3 regions of the Streptomyces sp. R41 genome follow, and region 1 is predicted to be linked to each of the others. Evidence: riboswitches for the same ligand, from Rfam matches in the RefSeq annotation. Region 1 holds a riboswitch; each other region holds the start of a gene.

Region 1 (7,363 bases):
TTGCCCCTGGATACCTGAGCGTTCATCGGGCAGGCGTCCCCCACGGAGGACTGCGCTGGCCAGGGGGCAATTTCTGGAAACCCCCTGTCACGGCGTGCCGTCACCGCTCTACCATCGGCTTATCCGTAGCAGGCTCCCCTCCGTTTCTGCCCGACGGCTCGTCAGCGTGCGAGCCACCAGCCCTACGGAGCATCGGGGGATGCACATGAACAGCGTTCCGCAGCACCTGCTGAGCGAGGACCGCCAGGAATACGAGCGGATCCTCGATGAGGCGCTGCGCTCCGCACCACACCGTCCGGAACTCGCCGCTGTCGGCCAGCGGCTCAACCCCGAACAACTGCGCACCATGGCGCTCAACGCCACCGCACTCATCACGGCGGCCGCGGCGAGCGAATACCAGCATTATGTGAGGGTCCGCGAGGAGCTGCGCCAGCCGGCGCCGTCCACCCCGGTCGTGAGCGAGGAAGCCGGCTCCGCGGAGCCGGGCGCGACCGCGATGGGGCTCGCCGCCACCGTGGGGGAGGTGTCCGAGACCGCCGGGGCCGGCGCCATCGCCGTCGTCGCGGTGCTCGCCCCCGTCCTCGCCGGGACAGCGGCGGCGATCTTCCTGCTCGTGGGGTACCTCCTGAAGATGCTCGACCCCGAGCAGACGTTCGCCAAGACCCTCCTCACCACCGGATGGGTCTTCGGCGCGGTCACGGCGGCCGCGATTCTGGTCGCCGCGGTCGGGCTGCTGCTGACCGCACTGCGCAACAGTTCCTCCTCGCTCCAGGCCGGAGCGCGCGGCGAGCTGAACGAGCAGGTGGCCCGGGCCAGGGAAGCCTGGCGCGAGGCCCTGCTGGAACGCGGCATCCTGCCGTTCCTCCGGGAGGCCCTCGCCGATCCGGGCTCCGCGGCACTGGGCCGTCCGGCACCGGCGCCCAGCCGCATCCCGCAACTCGGCTACAACCGACCGGGGTTCAGCAGCCCTGACGGCGGACCCGCGGCCGGCCCGCGCCCGAGCTTCTCCAGCCCGGACTTCACGAGCCCGGACTTCGGAGGGCCCGAGCACCAGCCGGAGTGACGCCCGGGCCGACCGGGTGCTTCATGTCCGGGGGCGACGGCCTGATGCGGAAAGGAAACCGGGGCCCGCGCTGATGGGGCGCGGGCCCGAACCGGTGGGTGGTGTACGCCCGTACGCTCTCCGGCAGGGCGCGTCCGAACGCCCCCCTGGCCGGGCTCCGTCCGCCGATGCCCGGCCCGACAGGGCCCCGTGTCGGGTCCGGCCGCGCCAGCAGGGCCCGGTCAGATGATGCCGAGCTGGCGGGCCGCGGTCATCCAGGCCGGGAACTCGGACAGCAGCCGGTCGTAAAGCTCCGGGTCCGGGATGCTGCTGATGTCGTCGACGGCGAAGAAGCCGACGTTGTCGACGCGTCGGCCCGGCAGCGTGTCGAACCGCTCCAGCACGCCGTAGTTGGACCGTCCCAGGCCCACGAACTGCCAGAAGATCGGCTCCTCCACCGCCTCCCGCAGCTCCTTCTCGATCTCCTTGTTGCGATAGACACCTCCGTCGGAGAAGAACAGCACCAGGGTGGGATCGGCGGCCGGGTGCTCACGCACATATGTCCGGACCTCGGCGATCACCTTCTGCTCCTCGTTCTGGATCCCGACCGCGCGCATGTCCACCTGCCCCGGCCGCAGGCCCTTCCGCGGCTTCTTGCTCCGACGGAACAGGCTCAGCTCACCGACCCGGACATGGAGCTCCAGCCACTCGGGCAGTTCCCCCAGACCGAGATCCGGCAGCCGGGCCGCATGGGACGCGAACGTCCAGGCCTGCATCACTCCGTCGTCGTCCAACTGCGCGGCCACCGCGGCCATCCGCTCCACCACATCGGCCACGACACCCTTCGAGTACAGGAAGGACATCGACCCGGAGGCATCTAGAACCAGGACGACACGCGCTGTGACCCCCTCCGCCCCGCGCTTTCGCAGACTGACCGCCACCTGCTCCTTGCGCAGGGAGAGCCGCTTGCGCATGTCCACGGGCAACTGCTCCTCGCCCTTGGTGAGGCGAGGCGCGGAGCCTGGGGGCGCCGGCGGAACCTGCGGGGCGGGCGGGGCCACAGGCGGCGCGATGGGCGGGCCCGCGGACGGCACCACCGGTGGGCCCGCGGCGGTCACCGCAGGCGGCACCGCCGACGCGGCACCGGTCCCGGGCGCGGAGCCGGCGGCAGACGCGGAGCCCCCGGCCTCGTCGTCCACGCTGATCCCGAAGTCGGTCGCCAGGCCAGCGAGCCCGGACGCGTAGCCCTGTCCGACCGCGCGGAACTTCCACTGGCCGCCGCGCAGATACAGCTCACCACCGATGAACGCCGTCTCCGTCGTGGCCTCCATCTCGAAGCGCGCGAGCTCCTGCCGCGTCCCGGCGTCGAGCAACGTGAGCGTCAGGCCGGACAGCTCGCCGAAGGTGCCGCCGTCGGCCGAGGCGCACAGGACAACCCGCTCGATGCCCGGCTCCAGGGCGCGCAGGTCCACTCCGACCGTGTCCGTCGTGGCTCCGCCGTCCCGCCGCTTCCCGAGGTGCCGCACGGCCCCGGAGGCATGCTGCGGCTGGTTGTAGAAGACGAAGTCCCCGTCGTCCCGCACCCGTCCACCCGCACCCAGCAGCAGCGCCGAGGCATCGGCGTCCGGCGCACCGGACCCACCGGACCCACCGGACCCACCGGACCCACCGGACCCACCGGACCAGCTCAGCACGACCTGCACGGCCTCGGCGGCCACGGGAAGGTTGGCGCCCTTGCTCATGGATGTCGCTGTCATGCGCCCAGTCTGCCGACAGAACCCGGCCCTGAAGCCGTCCGATGCACATATACGAGCCTCGGACGGCTCCGAACACCACGCACTCGTGCGCGCCTCAGTCCGCCAACGGCAGATAGACCCGGTTGCCCGCCGCCGCGAACTCCTTGGACTTCTGCGCCATACCCTCCTCGATCTCCGCCTGCGAACCGCCGTGCTCACGCCGGATGTCCTGCGAGATCTTCATCGAGCAGAACTTCGGCCCGCACATGGAGCAGAAGTGGGCCGTCTTGGCGGGCTCGGCCGGCAGTGTCTCGTCGTGGAACTCCCGTGCCGTGTCCGGGTCGAGGGCCAGGTTGAACTGGTCCTCCCACCGGAATTCGAAGCGGGCGTCGGACAGCGCGTCGTCCCATTCCTGCGCACCTGGGTGCCCCTTGGCGAGGTCGGCTGCGTGGGCGGCGATCTTGTAGGTGATGACGCCGGTCTTGACGTCGTCACGGTTGGGCAGGCCCAAGTGCTCCTTGGGCGTGACGTAGCAGAGCATGGCCGTGCCCCACCAGGCGATCATCGCGGCACCGATGCCGGAGGTGATGTGGTCGTACGCCGGCGCGACGTCCGTCGTCAGCGGGCCGAGCGTATAGAACGGAGCTTCATCGCAGATCTCCTGCTGAAGGTCGATGTTCTCCTTGATCTTGTGCATCGGGACATGTCCCGGGCCTTCGATCATGGTCTGTACGTTGAAACGCTTGGCGATCGTGTTGAGTTCCCCGAGCGTCCTCAACTCCGCGAACTGGGCGGCGTCGTTGGCGTCCGCGATGGAGCCGGGCCGCAGGCCGTCGCCGAGCGAGTACGTGACGTCGTACGCCGCGAGGATCTCGCAGAGCTCCTCGAAGTTCTCGTACAGGAACGACTCCTTGTGGTGCGCGAGGCACCAGGCCGCCATGATCGAGCCGCCGCGCGAGACGATGCCGGTCTTGCGGTTCGCGGTGAGCGGCACGTACGGCAGGCGTACGCCCGCGTGGACCGTCATGTAGTCCACGCCCTGCTCGGCCTGCTCGATGACCGTGTCCTTGTAGATCTCCCAGGTCAGCTCCTCGGCGCGGCCGTCGACCTTCTCCAGTGCCTGGTAGAGCGGCACCGTGCCGATGGGGACGGGGGAGTTGCGCAGCACCCACTCGCGGGTCGTGTGGATGTTGCGGCCGGTGGACAGGTCCATGACCGTGTCGGCGCCCCAGCGGGTCGCCCAGGTCATCTTCTCGACCTCCTCCTCGATGGAGGACGTCACAGCCGAGTTGCCGATGTTGGCGTTGACCTTCACCAGGAACCGCTTGCCGATGATCATCGGCTCGATTTCCGGGTGGTTCACATTCGCGGGCAGCACCGCACGGCCCGCGGCGATCTCCTCGCGTACGACCTCGGGGTCGACGTTCTCGCGGACCGCCACGAACTCCATCTCGGGCGTGATCTCACCGCGGCGGGCGTACGCGAGCTGCGTCACCGCCTGTCCGGGGCGGCCCCGGCGCGGCTGGCGCGGCCGTCCAGGGAAGACCGCGTCGAGGTTGCGCAGCCCCCCGCGCGGTGAGGTGTGCTTGATCCCGTCGTCCTCGGGGCGGACCGGACGGCCCGCGTACTCCTCGGTGTCGCCGCGAGCGATGATCCAGTTCTCGCGCAGTGGTGCCAGACCCCTGCGTACATCGGTATCGACGGTCGGATCGGTGTACGGGCCGGAGGTGTCGTACAGCGTGACGGACTGCCCGTTGGTGAGGTGCACCTGACGGACCGGCACTCGTAGATCGGGGCGAGAACCGCCGACATACGCCTTGTGCCAGCCGATGGACTTCCCGGCCTCGCCGTTCTCGGTCGGGGCGGATGCCCCACCGTTCTCGGCCGGAGCAAGCGCCCCGTCCGTCTGGCTGGAGGCAGGCGTGCGTACGTCCTTGTTGGTCATGAGACCTACTCCCTACGCCGGCATTACCCGGTAACAGGTTCGGCGGTCGACGCAGCGGCTTCCGTCCGTCGATGTTTCATGTGAAACATCGCTGAGACGAAGGTCAGCGCCCTCTCAGCCCGGTGCTCCGAGCTCCCGCGTGTGCAAAGGTGCCTCCACGCTAGCGTCATATCTGGCGCGCTGAACAGAGGGCCCCCTCCGTTCTTGCGATGATCGGTCGGTGACCACAATGCAGCAGCCCCCATATCCACCGTCCGAGCCGCCTCGCGGACCCGGCTCCGGTGAGGGCCATGGACATGGTTCCGGCGACGGCCGCGGACATGGACCGGGCGGTGGTGGCCATGGCCCCGGACCAGGCGACGGCCCTGGCGGCGGGCACGGCCACTCGCACAGCCACGGCCCCGCAGTCCCCGTATCCAAGCACCTGCGCAAGGTCATCGCCGCGGTGCTGATCCCCTTCACCACGGCGGTCGTCGTGGGTCTCGTGGTGCTCTGGCCCGGCGGCGCCCCGTCCCACGAGCGCACCGGCGTCGGCTTCGACCGGCAGACCCAGCAGGCGACGGTGACCAAGGTCGACAAGGTGGACTGCAAGTCCGTGAACGCCTCGGGGGAGACCCCGACCGGCGACACCTCCACCGCCGAGGGCTCCTCCGCGCAGCAGCAGGCGACGGGCGACTGCAAGAAGGCGACGATCCGGATCGATACCGGCAAGGACAAGGGCCGTACGTTCACCGAGATCGTCCAGCCGGACCAGTCGCGGCAGTTGCATCAGGGCGAGAAGGTCGTGGTCGCGTATGAGCCCTCCGCGCCCAAGGATTTGCAGTACTCGGTAACCGACGTGAACCGGAAGTTCCCCCTGGCCCTGCTCGCCGGGATCTTCGCACTGGTTGTCGTGGTGGTGGGCCGGATGCGCGGCGTCATGGCGCTCATCGCGCTGGCCATCAGCTTCCTGATCCTGAATTTCTTCATCCTGCCCGCGATCCTGCATGGCTCGGACCCACTGATCGTGGCGGTCGTCGGGGCCAGCGCCATCATGCTGATCGCGCTCTACATGTGCCATGGCCTCTCGGCCCGCACGTCGGTGGCCGTCATCGGCACACTGCTCTCGCTGGTGCTGATCGGTGTGCTCGGCTCCGTCTTCATCGGCTGGGCGGCGCTGACCGGGAACACCGACGACAACACTGGCCTGATCCACGGCTTGTATCCGTCCATCGACATGAGCGGTCTGCTGCTCGCGGGCGTCATCATCGGTTCGCTCGGTGTGCTCGACGATGTGACGGTGACGCAGACGTCCGCGGTCTGGGAGCTGCACGAGGCGAATCCCACGATGGGCTGGCGTAGCCTGTACCGCGCGGGAATCCGCATCGGCCGCGACCACATCGCATCCGTCGTCAACACCCTCGTCCTGGCGTACGCGGGCGCTGCGCTGCCGCTGCTGCTGCTCTTCTCGATCGCGCAGAGCAGTGTGGGCACGGTCGCCAACAGCGAATTGGTCGCCGAAGAGATCGTGCGCACCCTGATCGGCTCGATCGGCCTGGTCGCCTCGGTGCCGGTGACCACCGCGCTGGCCGCTCTCGTGGTCTCCGCGGACCGTCCGGAGACCGCGGCCGGCCCTGTGGAGCCCACGGGAGCCAGGACGCCTGTACGCAGCGGAAAGGGCCGCCGCCGCAAGCGCTGAAACCATCCGGCACCCGCGCCCCTTGTGAGGAAGCGTTACTCCACTTGGGGGGTAGCGGTGCGTCAGCCCGCGCTCTGCTCCTCCGCCAGAATGCGGTCCAGCGCCTCGTCGAGGTGCGTGTCGAAGTCGGCGAGGGAACGCTCCTGCCCCAGCGGCACGAGCTTGTCCGTGCGGTCGAGGAAGGCCACGAGCGGCGCCGCCCCGGACCGGAACAGCGCGTGGTCGCCGCCCACCTGAAGCCGGATCAGCACCTCGCCGAACGCCTCCGGGTCGGCGGGCGCGATGTGCACATCGCCGTCACCGCACGGCCTGCCCACGCCGTCGATCAGCAACTCCCGCCCGAACGCCCAGGTCACAGGAGCGTCGCCGGGCAAATGAAAGGTCAGCCGCACGGCGTACGGATCACAGGTCTCGTATCGCAGCTCCACCGGAATGCGGAAGGACAACTCCTCCGACACGAGGAAGCTCATCATGACCTCGGCCTGTACCGACTCGCGCATCGCCTACCCCGTCGTTTGCCGTCGACTGGCCAGGAATCGTCCCCCTGACACTGCTGAAATCTTGCTCAAAGTGCACACGAGATCACAAGGAGTGAGTTTTCAGATACTGATAGAGATGGCGAGTGTCCCTAGCAGCCTGCCGATTTCGCCCTGCAATTGGCGTGCGGCGGGCAGCAGTCGCTCGGCCTGGTGAGAAGGCAGAGAAATGGCCATCGTCCCGGCAGTTGTGCCTGCCGTGATGGGGATCGCGGCGCAGACGGTGCCCAGCGCGTACTCCTGGCGTTCGATGACGGGCTCCATCCGTCCCGTCCGCTCCAGGCGCCGCAGCAGGCTGTCGTTGTCACGCACCGTGTACGGAGTGATCGACTGCACCGGGTAGCGGTCGAGGTGGTCCCGGCGGGCCTTCTCGTCCAGCTGGGACAGCAGACACTGGCCGATCGCGTGGGCGTGCCCGGTCTCCCG
Region 2 (7,363 bases), 2.2 Mb from region 1:
AACCGCCCGAGGGCTACCTCAGGGACGTCACGGCGGGGGTCTTCGCGGCCTTCTACGTGCCGTTCCTGGCGACGTTCGTGGCGATGATGCTCACGGCCGACGACGGCCCGCGCCGCGTCCTGACCTTCCTGCTCCTGACGGTCGTCAGCGACACCGGGGCATACGCGATCGGCTGGCGCTTCGGCAAGCACAAGCTGGCGCCGCGCATCAGCCCCGGCAAGACCCGCGAGGGCCTGCTCGGCGCGGTCAGCTTCGCGATGGCGGCGGGTGCGCTGTGCATGCAGTTCCTCATCGACGACGGCACCTGGTGGCAGGGCATGCTCCTCGGCCTCGCGGTCGCGGCCAGCGCCACACTCGGCGACCTCGGCGAGTCCATGATCAAGCGGGACCTGGGCATCAAGGACATGGGCACCTTGCTGCCGGGCCACGGCGGAATCATGGACCGGCTGGACTCGTTGCTTCCTACGGCGCCTGTCGTGTGGCTGCTCCTGGTCATCTTCGTAGGGTCCGGCTGATCCGCGGAGGAACCGGCTGATCTGCGTGAGATCCAGCCGACCTGCGGTCGAGATCGCGCGGTCGGTACGCAGCTGAGATGCGGGTTTGACGGTGGGGGGCTCGTTGTCCACGGGGCGGCGAGTCCCCCACCGTTTGTCTGCGACCTCGGTAGGGCCGTGCCTGAGCGCGGAGAACTGGCAGTGATCCGGCGGCAACAGGTGCCTTACCTGCGTCAGCCGAGGATCAGCGGCCGTTCGTTTTCGCGCTGCTGCTCGGCCTCGATCCATCGCCGCGTACGCGCCAGATCCTGCTCCTTCACGCGCTCCAGGAAGCACGGCAGGTCGAGGCGGGTGAGCGGACGTGGACCGTGTGTTCGAGGCTAGGTCTGTTCGGCCTGGTCGGCGCCGCGGGGTCTGATCGTCGCCGGATCCCAGACGTAGTGCCGGCTGAACGTGACGAGGGCCCGCCATTCCGGTTCGTAGAACCGCGGCTGCACCCATGCGACGGAGCGGCCGCCCGGCCCGTTGAAGTGGGCTCTCAGCCCACCCTCGTGCCAGCGGCCGCTCACGCGGACCTCGACCGCGCGGTGTGGCCAGTAGGAGACCGGCCTGCCGTGGAAGCAGTCGAGCATGTCGCGGCCCGCGATCACCGCGTCGCCGTCCTGCGGCTCGGCCTCGACGGTCGCGGGAACGTGTCGTTCGGTGTACAGCAGGCTCATGCGGTCGGGGTCCCATGCGACCCAGGCCATGCGGATGGTGGGTCGGGGCCAGTCGACGATGACGAGCAGGACGCGACTGCCGTCTGGCCGGTCGCGGTACTCCAGCACCTGGGCCTTCTGCCGCCGGCCTGCCCGCTGGAGCGTCAGCATGAGTCCCGTGCGGGCGAATTCGATGTCTCGCCAGTCCGGCACCTGATCCGGCACCGGGAGGGCGACCTCTTCCGCATCACGCCATTCGCTCATGCGTTCGAATGTAGCGGGACGCGTGGGGCGGCACGAGACCCCATACGGGTTGTCCTGTATCAGCGAACCTTGAGGCCGTGCCATCGAACCTTGACGGACGCGGATTCGTGTCACCGAATTTGGAGCACAGCAGCCGGGGCGCGCGGTGTGGGGCAGAATCCTGCGCTGTGGTGATCAGCGCGCGCGAACTCAACCGAGCGACCCTCAGCCGCCAGCTGCTGCTGGAGCGTGAGCCGCTGACCGTCCCCGACGGTGTGCGGCGCGTGGTCGCACTCCAGGCGCAGCACCCGGCCTCGCCGTACCTCGCACTGTGGAACCGGCTCACCGGGTTCGCTCCCGCCGACCTCGATGCCGCCTTCATCGGGCGTTCGGTGGCCAAGGCGACCCTGATGCGGATCACCCCGCACGCCGTGCACGCCGAGGACTACCCGGCCTTCCGCGCGGCGATGCAGCCCACGCTGTACGCCTCCCGGCTCGGCTTCCGCTTCGCCGCCGCGGGGCTGACCCCGGCGGACGCCGACGAACTGGTGCCGGAGCTGCTGGCCTTTGCCCCCCGGCCGCGCACCTCGGCAGAGATGCAGGCGTGGGTCGAGGAGCGGCTCGGTGCCGAGAAGAAGGAGGGGGCCTGGTGGGGGCTGAAGGCGTACGCGCCGTTGCATCATGCCCCGACGGATGCGCTGTGGTCATTCGGCCTCCGGCCGTCCTTCGTCGCGGCGGGGACGGAGCCCGCCCTCACGGGACGGGCGGTGGAGCCACAAGCGCTGCGGACCCTGATCCTGCGCTACCTGGCGGGGTTCGGGCCTGCGTCGGTGGCGGACGTGGCGCAGTTCGCCATGGTGCAGCGGGCGGCCGTCCGCGAGGCGCTCCGCGCTCTGGACGGCGCCGTCGAGCAGCTCCAGGGGCCGGACGGCGGCACGCTGTTCGACCTCCCGGGTGCCTCCCGGCCGCCCGCGGAAACCCCCGCCCCGCCCCGGCTGATGGCGATGTGGGACAGCGTTCTGCTGGCCTATGCCGACCGTAGCCGGGTGATACCCCCGGCCTACCGCCCCTTGGTGATCCGCAGGAACGGCGACGTACTGCCCACCCTGCTGGTGGACGGCCATGTCGCCGGTGTCTGGCGCCCGGTGGGCGGCGGCATCGAGGCCACGGCCTTCCACCCCCTGCCCTCCGCCGCCTGGGATGGGCTCGCCGCGGAGGCTCAGTCCTTGACGACGCTCCTCGGCGAACGCGAGGCGGCGGTCTACAGCCGCTACGGGCACTGGTGGTCGAAACTCCCCGAAGCCGAGGCGCGGCTGCTGTGACGGTTTTGATGCTCAGACTTCGATGGCACGGACTCAAGGTTCGTTGGCACAGACACGGGTGATGGCACGACGGGGCCCCCGCCTCAACCGCGAGACGGGGGCCTACCCGCCCGACTAGTCCGCCGGGTCCTCCTCTGCCCGCCGTACAGCCTTCTTCACGGCCTGCTCGACCTCGTGGCGGTCCTGCTCGGCCGCCTGTGCGTACTTCGTGATGGCCGCCTGCGCCACCTCGGACGCTTCGCGCCACCGGCGGCACTGCGTCTCGTACTCGTCGCCGGCGAGGCCCGCGCATTTCGCGCGTTCCTCTTCGGCGGAATGTTCCAGCTTGATCAATTCGTCGGGGATGTCTGCCACAATTCGGATCCTAATCTCGTGTGCTCAGTACGCCGACCTTGCGACGTGCCGACCGCGCGGGTGAGACCGCGGGCGGAATCCACGGCGAGCAGACCGTCCTCGCTACGGAGATCGCGAACTGTTCGCGATCTCCGTAGCGAGGGCGGTCTCACACCCTCCCGGCTCCATCGGGGCCCCAGGTCACACAAATCGATCTGCGACACTGGTACAGCCATGCCTAAGCCCGGAGAACTCACTTTCGTCGCCCCGCGCGGAGCCCAGAAGCCGCCGCGGCACCTTGCCGATCTCACGCCCGCCGAGCGTAAAGAGGCGGTTGCCGCGATCGGTGAGAAGCCGTTTCGTGCCAAGCAGCTCTCGCAGCACTACTTCGCGCGGTACGCGCACGACCCCGCCGAGTGGACGGACATCCCGGCCGCCTCGCGCGGCAAGCTCCAGGAGGCGTTGCTCCCCGAGCTGATGACGGTCGTGCGGCATCTGTCGACCGACCAGGACACGACCCGAAAGACCCTGTGGCGGCTCTTCGACGGCACACTCGTCGAATCCGTGCTGATGCGCTACCCGGACCGGGTGACCATGTGCATCAGCTCGCAGGCCGGGTGCGGGATGAACTGCCCCTTCTGTGCCACGGGGCAGGCCGGGCTCGACCGGAACCTGTCGACCGGTGAGATCGTGCACCAGATCGTGGACGGGATGCGCGCCCTCAGGGACGGCGAGATCCCGGGTGGTCCGGCGCGGCTGAGCAACATCGTCTTCATGGGCATGGGCGAGCCGCTCGCCAACTACAAGAGGGTGGTGGGTGCTATTCGTGCGCTCACCGATCCCGAGCCCGACGGGCTGGGGCTGTCGCAGCGCGGGATCACCGTGTCCACCGTGGGGCTCGTCCCCGCGATCCACCGGTTCTGTGACGAGGGCTTCAAGTGCCGCCTCGCCATCTCCCTGCACGCGCCGGACGACGAACTGCGCGACACGCTCGTACCGGTCAATACGCGGTGGAAGGTGCGGGAAGTTCTCGACGCGGGCTGGGAGTACGCCGCCAAGTCCGGGCGTCGGCTGTCCATCGAGTACGCCCTCATCCGGGACATCAACGACCAGGCGTGGCGCGGTGACCGGCTCGGGCGGCTGCTCAAGGGCAAGCCGGTGCACGTCAACCTCATCCCGTTGAACCCGACTCCGGGTTCGAAGTGGACCGCATCGCGGCCCGAGGACGAGAAGGCGTTCGTCGAGGCGATCGCGGCCCACGGGGTGCCGGTGACCATCCGGGACACCCGGGGCCAGGAGATCGACGGGGCGTGCGGTCAGCTCGCCGCCACCGAGCGGTAACCTGTCCTGCGTACGTACATCTTCATATTCCGACAGGGGAGCGCCACAGCGCTGAGAGTGCGGGAGAGACCGCAGACCCTCTGAACCTTGCCCAGGTCATTCTGGGTAGGAAGTTCGGTCACCACTCAAGCTGTTGCGCCCTGCCCGGGAACTGTCAGAGGTCCCGGGCAGGGCCGCGTCTCTTCCTGGTCAGCCAGGAGGAAATCAGTGAGCACCACCAAGAAGTTCGCGTCCGTGGCCGTCGGCCTGGGCCTGGTCACGCTGCCCGTACTGACGGCGTGCGGGTCCACCGACAGCGGCGGCTCCGCGGACTCCAAGACCGTGACGCTCGTCAGCCACGACTCGTGGGCCGTGTCCAAGAGCGTGCTCAAGGACTTCGAGAAGCAGTCCGGCTACACGGTCAAGGTCCTGAAGGACGGCGACGCCGGGCAGGCCGTCAACAAGGCGATCCTCACCAAGGACAACCCCCAGGGCGACGTCTTCTTCGGCGTCGACAACACCCTGCTGTCCCGCGCGCTCGACAACGGGCTCTTCCAGTCCTACGAGGCCAGGGGCGCCGACCAGATCCTGCCCGAGTACCGGGTCGACCAGGACAAGCACCGCGTCACGCCCATCGACTCGGGCGACATATGCGTCAACTACGACAAGGCCTACTTCAGCGAGCACAAGCTGACGCCGCCGCAGTCCTTCGACGACCTGATCAAGCCCGAGTACAAGAACCTCCTCGTCACCGAGAACGCCTCCACATCCTCGCCCGGCCTGGGCTTCCTGCTCGGGACCGCAGCGAAGTACGGCGATGGGGGCTGGCAGGACTACTGGAAGAAGCTCAAGGCCAACGGCGTCAAGGTCGTCGACGGCTGGGAGCAGGCCTACAACGACGAGTTCTCCGGGTCCGCCGGCGGCAAGAAGGCCAAGGCCGACCGGCCGCTCGTCGTCTCGTACGCCTCCTCGCCGCCCGCCGAGGTCATCTACGCCGACCCGAAGCCGACGACCGCGCCGACCGGCGTCGTGAACGGCACCTGCTTCCGGCAGGTGGAGTACGCGGGGCTGTTGAGCAACGCGAAGAACACCAAGGGCGGCAAGGCGCTCCTCGACTTCCTGGTCACCAAGGAGTTCCAGCAGGACATGCCGCTGAACATGTTCGTGTACCCGGTGGTCAAGGGTGCCGTGGTGCCCGCCGAGTTCACCAAGTTCGGCCCCCAGGCCAAGGATCCCGAGACCATGGCCCCGGCCAAGATCGCCGACAATCGTGACCAGTGGGTCAAGTCGTGGACCTCGCTCGTACTGAAGTAGCCCCGCCGAAGGCCCGGAAGGGGAGCGCGGCGCGGCTCGGGCTCATGGCCCTGCCCGTCGCGTTCTTCGCGGTCTTCTTCGCCTACCCCGTCGCCGCGATCGTGGCCCGCGGCCTCGAGGTCGACGGGGCCTGGCAGTTGGGGCGGATCGGCGAGGTGCTCGCGCAGTCGGACATCCGGCACGTGCTGTGGTTCACCACGTGGCAGGCGCTCGTCTCGACGGCGCTCACGCTGCTGATCGCGCTCCCCGGCGCGTATGTTTTCGCGCGCTTCGATTTCAGGGGCAAGCAGGTCCTGCGCGCGGTCGTGACCGTGCCCTTCGTGCTGCCCACCGTCGTTGTCGGTACGGCCTTTCTGGCGCTCGTCGGCCGCGGCGGACTCCTGGACGAGCTGTGGGGCGTACGGCTCGACACCACCGTCTGGGCGATCCTGCTCGCGCATGTCTTCTTCAACTACGCGGTCGTCGTACGGACGGTCGGCGGGCTCTGGTCGCAACTCGACCCGCGCCAGGAGGAGGCCGCCCGGATGCTCGGCGCCTCCCGGTTCGCGGCCTGGCGCAAGGTGACGCTGCCGGCCCTGAGCCCGGCCGTGGCCGCCGCGGCGCTCATGGTCTTCCTCTTCACCTTCACCTCCTTCGGCGTGGTGCAGATCCTCGGCGGCCCCACCTTCTCGACGCTCGAAGTCGAGATCTACCGGCAGACCTCGGAGATCTTCGACCTGGCGACGGCGGCGGTGCTGACGATGATCCAGTTCGTGGCGGTGGGCGCGATCCTCGCCGTGCACGCCCGGACCGTACGCCGCCGGGAGACCGCCCTGCGCCTGGTGGCCCCGGAGGCGACCGCGCGCCGGCCGCGCGGGGCCGGGCAGTGGGCACTGCTGGCGGGGGTGCTGGCGAGCATCGCGGTCCTCCTCGTGCTTCCGCTCGGCGTGCTGGTCCAGCGTTCCTTCGACGCTCCCGACGGCTACGGGTTCGCGTACTACAAGGCGCTGACCTCGGCCGACGGAGGCATCTTCCTTGTCGCGCCGATCGAGGCGATCGGCAACTCGCTGGAGTACGCGCTCGCCGCCACCGCCATCGCCGTATTGATCGGGGGACTGGCGGCCGCGGCCCTCACTCGCCGCAACACCGGTCGTCTCGTACGAGGCTTCGACGCGCTGCTGATGCTGCCGCTCGGCGTCTCCGCGGTGACCGTCGGCTTCGGGTTCCTGATCGCACTGGACAAGCCCCCACTGGATCTGCGGGCGTCCTGGATCCTGGTGCCGCTCGCGCAAGCCCTGGTGGGCGTCCCCTTCGTCGTACGGACGATGCTGCCCGTGCTGAGGGCGGTTGACGGGCGGCTGCGGGAGGCGGCGGCCGTGCTCGGGGCGTCGCCGTGGCGGGTGTGGCGCGAGATCGATCTGCCGATGGTGCGGCGGGCGCTGCTGATCGCGGCCGGGTTCGCCTTCGCCGTGTCGCTCGGCGAGTTCGGGGCGACCGTCTTCATCGCACGACCCGACAATCCGACGCTGCCGGTCGCCGTGGCCCGGCTGCTCGGGCGGGCCGGCGACCTCAACTACGGCCAGGCGATGGCCCTTTCGACGATCTTGATGGTGGTGTGCGCGGTGGCGCTGCTGGTATTGGAGCGCGTACGGAGCGACCG
Region 3 (7,363 bases), 2.2 Mb from region 1:
CGGTGGACCGCGGGTGCATCTCCGGGAAGGCCGCGACGCCGACGCAGAAGTCGCCCGACTCCTTGATGAGCCGGACGAGTTCGGCCGCGTAGGTCAGGCCCCGCGGGTGCGGGACCCACTCGCCCATGGGGTCGCCGGGCGGATCGCCGCGGACCGCGAGGATGTTGCGGATACCGGCGTCCGCGTACTGACCGATGATGTTGCGCAGCTCGGCGATGGAGTGGTTGACCGCGGTCAGGTGGGCGACCGGGGTGAGCGTCGTGTCGACGACGATCTGCTGGGTCTCCTTGACCGTGCCCGCGCGCGTGGAGCCGCCGGCTCCGTAGGTCACGGAGACGAAGTCGGGAGCGACGGCCTCGACCCGGCGGAGGGCGTTCCACAGGTTCCGCTCGCCCTTGGGGGTCTTCGGCGCGGAGAACTCGAACGAGTACGTCTTCTTGCCGGTCGCGAGCATGTCGCGCACGGTGCGTGCGCGATCAGTCCTGGTGGAAGCAGATCCGAGGGCCATACTCGCAGGTTAGCCAGGGGGCGCCGGTCCCCCAACCGGACCGATGTGATTTGTCGGATTTGTCGACTTCTTGTCCACCCCTCGGACAATTCTCGGACGCCTGTGCGGGACGGCTGTGCGGGACGGCCGCTCCGGACGGTCACCGGATGACTATGCGTGACGAAGCCGCTTCGCGAACTCTCCCGCCGCCGCGCCCGGGTCGTCCGCCTCGGTGATCGCCCGTACGACGACGACACGCCGGGCGCCCGCCTCCAGCACCTCGTCGAGGTTGCCCAGGTCGATACCGCCGATGGCGAACCAGGGACGGTCGGTGCCCAGCGAGGCCGTGTGACGGACCAGATCGAGCCCGGGTGCGTGGCGGCCCGGCTTGGTCGGGGTGGGCCAGCAGGGGCCGGTGCAGAAGTAGTCCACGCCCTCCTGGACGGCGGCGGCCGCGGCCTCGGACTCGGCGTGGGTGGAGCGGCCGATCAGGATGTCGTCGCCGAGGACGGCGCGGGCCGCGGGGACCGGGAGGTCGCCCTGGCCCAGATGCAGTACGTCGGCGCCGATCGCGTGGGCGACGTCCGCCCGGTCGTTGACCGCGAGGAGCCTGCCGTGGCGTGCGCAGGCGTCCGCGAAGACCTGGAGGTGCTCCAGCTCCTCGGCCGCCTCCATGCCCTTGTCGCGCAGCTGCACGATGTCGACCCCGCCCTCAAGGACGGCGTCCAGGAACTCGGCGAGGTCTCCCTGGCGCTTGCGGGCATCCGTGCACAGGTAGACGCGGGCGTCGGCGAGCTGGGCGCGTGCGGTGGCGGCGGCGTTCTCGGGCATGCGTGTATCCCCCGTTGTCGGTGCGTACGGACCACGGTGGACCGGTGGCCTTGCGGCGCGCGTACGGATCACGATGGCCCGGTGGCCTTGCGGCGCGTACGGACCACGATGGCCCGTGGCCTTTCGGCCCGGTGCCGGCCGTGGTCCGTACGCCGGACGGTTGTCAGGTCAGACGGCGAGCGCCTGGGCGCGGCGCTTCACCTCCGTGCCGCGATTCTCGCTCAGAGCCTGCGCGGGGGTGCCGGGCAGGGTCGGGTCGGGGGTGAAGAGCCACTCGAGCATCTCTTCGTCGGTGAAGCCGTCGTCCCGCAGGAGCGTCAAGGTGCCGGACAGGCCCTTGACGACCTTGTCCCCGTCGATGAAGGCGGCGGGGACGTGCAGCGCGCGGTTCTCACCACGGCGTACGGCGATCAGCTGGCCCTCCTTGACCAGCTGCCGGACGCGGGTCACCTCGACGCCGAGCTGTTCGGCGATGTCGGGGAGGGTGAGCCAGGCGGGGACGAGAGCATCGATCTTTGCGTCAATCTCGGTCACGGGACAAGCCTGCCATCCCGGACTGACACTCGGTACCCGAGTCCCGCCCGGGCCGGGGTCCCACGCTCGTGCGATCGGGTGGGTTTCGGCCGCTCGGCACCGCCGGAAAGCGCGGTCGGGGGGACGCCCCGTCACGCCGAAACGATCGCGGGGCTCCGCCGAACCGGTGCATCCTCCGGTGGCGTAGAAGTCTCGGCTACGCCGCCGTCGCCGCCTTCAGCGGTTTCGACGGGTCCGTCAGAAGTTCCGGGTTCATCGGGGTGCCCGCCTCGATGAGTCGGCGGCCCTGGGCCAGATCCCTCGGTCGGCCCACCGCCAGCAGGGCGACCAATCGGGTGTCGCGGAGCCAGCAGACCGTCCAGGCGGCGCCGGAGGGGTCGCCGCGCCAGAGGGTCGTGTCGGCGGGGGCGTGGTGGCCGACGTACTGGACGAAACGGCCGAACTGCTCGGACCAGAAGTACGGGACGGGGTCGTACGCGGCGGGGGCCTCGCCGATGATGTTCGCGGCGACCGTACGCGGGCCCTGCAGGGCGTTGTCCCAGTGGTGGACCAGAAGGCGGTCCTCGTACCTTCCCGAAGGGAAGGAGGCGCAGTCACCGACCGCGTAGACGTCCGGTACGGAGGTGCGCAGATGGTCGTCGGCCACCACCTCACGGTGGGCGCCGAGCGCGATCCCGGAGCCGGCCAGCCAGGCGGTCGCGGGGCGTGCGCCGATTCCGACGACCACGGCGCCCGCGGGCACCCGGGAGCCGTCGTCCAGCACCACCGCGCCGGGCTCGATGCGCTCCACGCGCGCGTGCGTACGCAGCGAGGCCCCGCTGTCCGCGTACCAGGCCGCCATCGGCGCGGCCACCTCGGCGGGCAGCGCGCCGGCGAGCGGCCGGTCGGCGGCCTCGACGACCGTCACCGCGCACCCCGCCTCGCGCGCCGCCGTGGCGAACTCGGCGCCGATCCAGCCGGCCCCGACGACCACGATGTCGTGCTGCTGGGCGAGGACGGGGCGCAGCCGCTCGGCGTCGTCCAGGGTGCGCAGCAGATGGACCCCGGGCACGCCCTCCGCGCCTGGCAGCTGAATCGGTTCCGCGCCGGTCGCGATCACCAGGACGTCGTACGGCTCGGGCCCGGTCTCGGTGTCCAGCTCATGGTCCTCGGGGCGTACGCCGAGCGCCTCGCGTCCGAGCTGCAGTTCGATGTCCAGTGCCTCGAAGTCGACGTCGAAGGCGGAGCCCTCGGCCTTGCCGAGCAGTACGGCCTTGGACAGCGGCGGCCGGTCGTACGGCTGATGGGGCTCCGCGCCGATCAGCGTCACGCTGCCGGTGAAGCCCTGTTCACGCAGGGCGACCGCGGTCTGCACACCGGCCATGCCCGCGCCCACGACGACGACTCGCTGTGCCGTACGCCCCTGCGCCTGCGCCTGCGTCTGCTCGCTCACCTGATCACCATAGACAACTGACAAATTGTCAGTCAGGGGACGTGCTCAGTGACCTGTTGCACATTGCACGTCCCTCTTCCACCGCTCACCCGTCCACTTCTCCCGCTTTTTCCACTTCTTCCACCACGCTCGTCCCGCTGCCCGTCTGCGACTCCCATTCCCAGGTCTCCTCCAGGCGTACGCGCCCGTCGGGCAGTTCGACCACGCGGGACACGCAGTGCCCCGACGAGGTGCCGCCGTCGCGCTTCAGCTGCACGTACCGGAAGTCGAGGCGGTCACCCTCACGAGTACCCACGAGATGTCCGCGTACGACATCGCCGCCCGCGTACTCGGCGCAGATCTCGCCGTCCTTCTCGTGGTACGTGAACCGGGTGCGGGTGCCCACCTGACCTGGTGCCTGGTCGGCGACCGGGGCGAGGACGAGGCCGTCGAGCGAGCGGGGCATGGGCGGAGGCTCCCTTACTGAGACAGCCGGCGGCGGGCTAGGGTGGCCAACGTAAAGCACTCGCGGGAGCCCGGACGCACCGGGCTGAGAGGGAGGCTGGGACGGCCTCCGACCGTACGAACCTGATCCGGGTCATGCCGGCGAAGGGAGGGGCTGGACGCCCATGTCGCCTACACGTACGTCAGACGTCCTCGTCATCGGGGGCGGAATCATCGGGCTCGTGACGGCCTGGCGGGCCGCGCAACGCGGGTTCACCACCGCCCTCGTGGATCCCGAACCGGGCGGCGGAGCGGCCCAGGTCGCGGCCGGAATGCTCGCCGCCGTCACCGAACTGCACTACGGCGAGCAGACCCTGCTGGGCCTCAACCTCGCCTCCGCGCGCCGCTATCCGGACTTCGCCGCCGAACTCACGGAAGCCACGGGCCAAGACCTCGGCTACCGCCAGTGCGGCACACTGGCCGTCGCACTGGACGCCGACGACCGCGCCCATCTGCGTGAACTGCACGCCCTGCAAAGCCAGTCGGGGCTCGACTCGGAGTGGCTGAGCGGGCGCGAGTGCCGCCGTCTGGAGCCGATGCTCGCACCCGGCGTACGCGGCGGTCTGCGGGTCGACGGCGACCACCAGGTCGATCCGCGCCGACTCGCCAAGGCCCTGGTCACGGCGTGCGAGCGGGCCGGAGTGGTGTTCCACCGGACCTGGGCGGAGCGGCTGAGCGTCGTACGGGACCGTGCCGCCGGAGTCGTCACCACGGACGGCACCGAGCCGGCCGCGGGCCAGATCGTGCTCGCCGGGGGCAGCCTCAGCGGGCGTCTGGCGGGCGTTCCCGACGACGTCCTGCCGCCCGTGCGCCCCGTGAAGGGGCAGGTGCTGCGGCTGACCGTGCCGAATCGGTACGCGCCCTTCCTGAGCCGTACCGTCCGCGCCGTCGTGCGCGGGAGCCAGGTCTATCTGGTGCCGCGCGAGAACGGCGAGCTCGTCGTGGGCGCGACCAGCGAAGAACTGGGCTGGGACACGACGGTGACCGCGGGCGGCGTGTACGAGCTGCTGCGCGACGCCCATGAGCTGGTCCCCGGGATCACCGAGCTGCCGCTCACGGAGACCCGGGCGGGGCTGCGCCCCGGCTCACCCGACAACGCGCCGCTCCTCGGACCGACCGAGCTGGACGGCCTCCTCCTCGCCACCGGGCACTACCGCAACGGTGTGCTCCTCACGCCCATCACCGGTGACGCGATGGCGCACGTGCTGACCACCGGTGAACTCCCCGACGTGGCCCGCCCCTTCACTCCACGGCGCTTCGGCGCCGCCGCCCTCACGGAGCAGCCCGCATGAACATCTTCGTCAACGGAGAGCGGCAGCGGATCGCCTCGGGTACCGCTCTCGACACACTCGTCGCGGCCCTCACCGCCGCTCCGTCCGGCGTGGCCGCCGCCCTCAACGAAACCGTCGTCCCGCGCGCGCAGTGGTCGTCCACTGCCCTCTCCGAGGGAGACCGCGTCGAAGTCCTCACCGCCGTCCAAGGAGGCTGACCCATGGCCGACGATCCCTTTGTCCTCGGTGGTACGTCCTTCTCCTCCCGGCTGATCATGGGTACGGGCGGTGCGCCAAGCCTCGACGTGCTGGAGCGCTCTCTCGTGGCGTCCGGTACGGAGCTGACGACGGTCGCGATGCGGCGCGTGAACGCGTCCGTGCACGGGTCGGTCCTGTCCGTGCTCGACAAGCTCGGCATCCGCGTGCTGCCGAACACGGCGGGCTGTTTCACCGCGGGCGAGGCCGTGCTGACCGCACGTCTCGCGCGCGAAGCGCTCGGCACGGACCTGGTCAAGCTGGAGGTCATCGCCGACGAGCGCACGCTGTTGCCCGACCCGATCGAGCTGCTCGACGCCGCGGAGACGCTCGTCGACGACGGGTTCACCGTGTTGCCGTACACGAATGACGACCCCGTCCTGGCGCGGAAGCTGGAGGACGTCGGCTGCGCCGCGATCATGCCGCTGGGCTCGCCCATCGGGTCCGGGCTGGGGATCCGGAACCCGCACAACTTCCAGTTGATCGTGGAGCACGCGCGCGTGCCGGTGATTCTGGACGCGGGGGCCGGTACGGCGTCGGACGCGGCGCTCGCCATGGAGCTGGGGTGTGCGGGTGTGATGCTTGCCTCAGCGGTGACGCGGGCGCAGGAGCCCGTCCTGATGGCGGAGGCCATGAAGCACGCGGTGGACGCGGGGCGGCTCGCGTATCGCGCGGGCCGGATTCCTCGGCGGCACTTCGCCGAGGCGTCGTCTCCTGCGGAGGGCTTGGCGCGCCTGGATCCCGAGAGGCCCGCCTTCTAGGCACCCGGCCCAGCGGGGGTCTCCCGCCCACGCACCACTCGTTTCCGGTTGGCTGGGAAGTGCGGGTCTCCTCTGGGGCGATCTCGCCGTGCCCGGCCGCGGCCGGGCTCGCGGCGGCGGGGCCTCTCTTCGACGTCCGCGCATGCGTGCGATGTGCGTCACAGGTCGGCTGCAGTCGCGCTCCGGTATCGGCCGAACGGGGCGTCGTGACAGTGGCGGCTCGTACACTCACCTGCGTGGATACGACCCTTCAGGACCCGCTTGTCGGGCAGGTGCTCGACGGCCGCTATCGCGTAGACGCACGGATCGCGGTCGGCGGGATGGCCACGGTCTACAGGGCCCTGGACACCCGTCTCGACCGCGTGCTCGCGCTCAAGGTGATGCACCCGACGCTGGCCGCCGACGGCTCGTTCGTCGAGCGTTTCATCCGCGAGGCCAAGTCGGTGGCCCGGCTCGCGCACCCCAATGTGGTGCAGGTCTTCGACCAGGGGGCGGACGGGTCGTACGTCTATCTGGCCATGGAGTACATCGCCGGGTGCACCCTGCGCGACGTACTGCGCGACCGCGGCGCCCTGCAGCCGCGGGCCGCGCTCGACATCCTGGAGCCGGTGCTCGCCGCCCTCGGCGCCGCGCACCGCGCCGGATTCGTGCACCGCGACATGAAGCCGGAGAACGTCCTCATAGGGGACGACGGCCGGGTCAAGGTGGCGGACTTCGGTCTCGTACGGGCCGTGGACACCGTGACGAACACGACGGGGGCCGTCCTCGGCACCGTCTCGTACCTCGCTCCCGAGCAGATCGAGCACGGCACCGCCGACCCCCGCGTCGACGTCTACGCGTGCGGGGTCGTCCTCTACGAAATGCTCACCGGCGACAAGCCGCACTCCGGGGACTCCCCCGCCCAGGTGCTCTACCAGCACCTGCACGCGGACGTGCCGCCGCCGTCGGCCGCCGTGCCGGGGATGCCGTACGAGCTCGACGAGCTGGTCGCCACGGCGACCGCCCGCAATCCCGAAGTGCGCCCGCACGACGCGGTGGCGCTGCTCGGCCAGGTGCTTCAGGCGCGCGCGGGGCTCACCGCCGAGCAGCTCGACGCCGTCCCGCCGGGGGCCCTCGCCATGGGCCACGACAACGCCGAGGACCGTACGAGTGTGATCCCGCGCTCGCTGTCCGTACCGCGGCCGCTGCCCGTGAACGAGGACGACGAGAACGGCGCACTCAACCGGACGAGCCGGTTCGAGCAGAGCAGTCCGTTCACGTCCGGGCAGGCCGCTCCGTCCCGGCGTGCCGCGCGGCCCCGCCGCGGGAT

The links. A riboswitch is a leader RNA that binds a small molecule or an ion and turns the genes downstream of it on or off. The one in region 1 is predicted to bind thiamine pyrophosphate.
Region 2: another riboswitch for thiamine pyrophosphate. It lies ahead of AB5J53_RS34335 (thiamine ABC transporter substrate binding subunit); the one in region 1 lies ahead of thiC (phosphomethylpyrimidine synthase ThiC).
Region 3: another riboswitch for thiamine pyrophosphate. It lies ahead of thiO (glycine oxidase ThiO); the one in region 1 lies ahead of thiC (phosphomethylpyrimidine synthase ThiC).

Annotation. Positions count from the first base shown of each region.
Region 1 covers NZ_CP163443.1:5,276,903-5,284,265, forward strand. Annotated here, with positions in the region: gene AB5J53_RS24165 (metallophosphoesterase) at 1-18, shown strand, start outside; gene AB5J53_RS24170 (hypothetical protein) at 200-1,063, shown strand; gene AB5J53_RS24175 (VWA domain-containing protein) at 1,285-2,799, opposite strand; gene thiC (phosphomethylpyrimidine synthase ThiC) at 2,894-4,723, opposite strand; TPP riboswitch at 4,716-4,872, opposite strand; gene AB5J53_RS24185 (YibE/F family protein) at 4,944-6,401, shown strand; gene AB5J53_RS24190 (SsgA family sporulation/cell division regulator) at 6,464-6,901, opposite strand; gene AB5J53_RS24195 (IclR family transcriptional regulator) at 7,001-7,363, opposite strand, start outside.
Region 2 covers NZ_CP163443.1:7,506,695-7,514,057, forward strand. Annotated here, with positions in the region: gene AB5J53_RS34310 (phosphatidate cytidylyltransferase) at 1-515, shown strand, start outside; gene AB5J53_RS34315 (hypothetical protein) at 875-1,456, opposite strand; gene AB5J53_RS34320 (winged helix DNA-binding domain-containing protein) at 1,624-2,757, shown strand; gene AB5J53_RS34325 (hypothetical protein) at 2,872-3,111, opposite strand; gene rlmN (23S rRNA (adenine(2503)-C(2))-methyltransferase RlmN) at 3,325-4,431, shown strand; TPP riboswitch at 4,456-4,561, shown strand; gene AB5J53_RS34335 (thiamine ABC transporter substrate binding subunit) at 4,639-5,724, shown strand; gene AB5J53_RS34340 (ABC transporter permease) at 5,700-7,363, shown strand, end outside.
Region 3 covers NZ_CP163443.1:3,039,060-3,046,422, forward strand. Annotated here, with positions in the region: gene metF (methylenetetrahydrofolate reductase [NAD(P)H]) at 1-508, opposite strand, end outside; gene thiE (thiamine phosphate synthase) at 659-1,318, opposite strand; gene AB5J53_RS14230 (Rv2175c family DNA-binding protein) at 1,487-1,852, opposite strand; gene AB5J53_RS14235 (NAD(P)/FAD-dependent oxidoreductase) at 2,049-3,284, opposite strand; gene AB5J53_RS14240 (hypothetical protein) at 3,370-3,729, opposite strand; TPP riboswitch at 3,782-3,895, shown strand; gene thiO (glycine oxidase ThiO) at 3,893-5,059, shown strand; gene thiS (sulfur carrier protein ThiS) at 5,056-5,256, shown strand; gene AB5J53_RS14255 (thiazole synthase) at 5,260-6,054, shown strand; gene pknB (Stk1 family PASTA domain-containing Ser/Thr kinase) at 6,291-7,363, shown strand, end outside.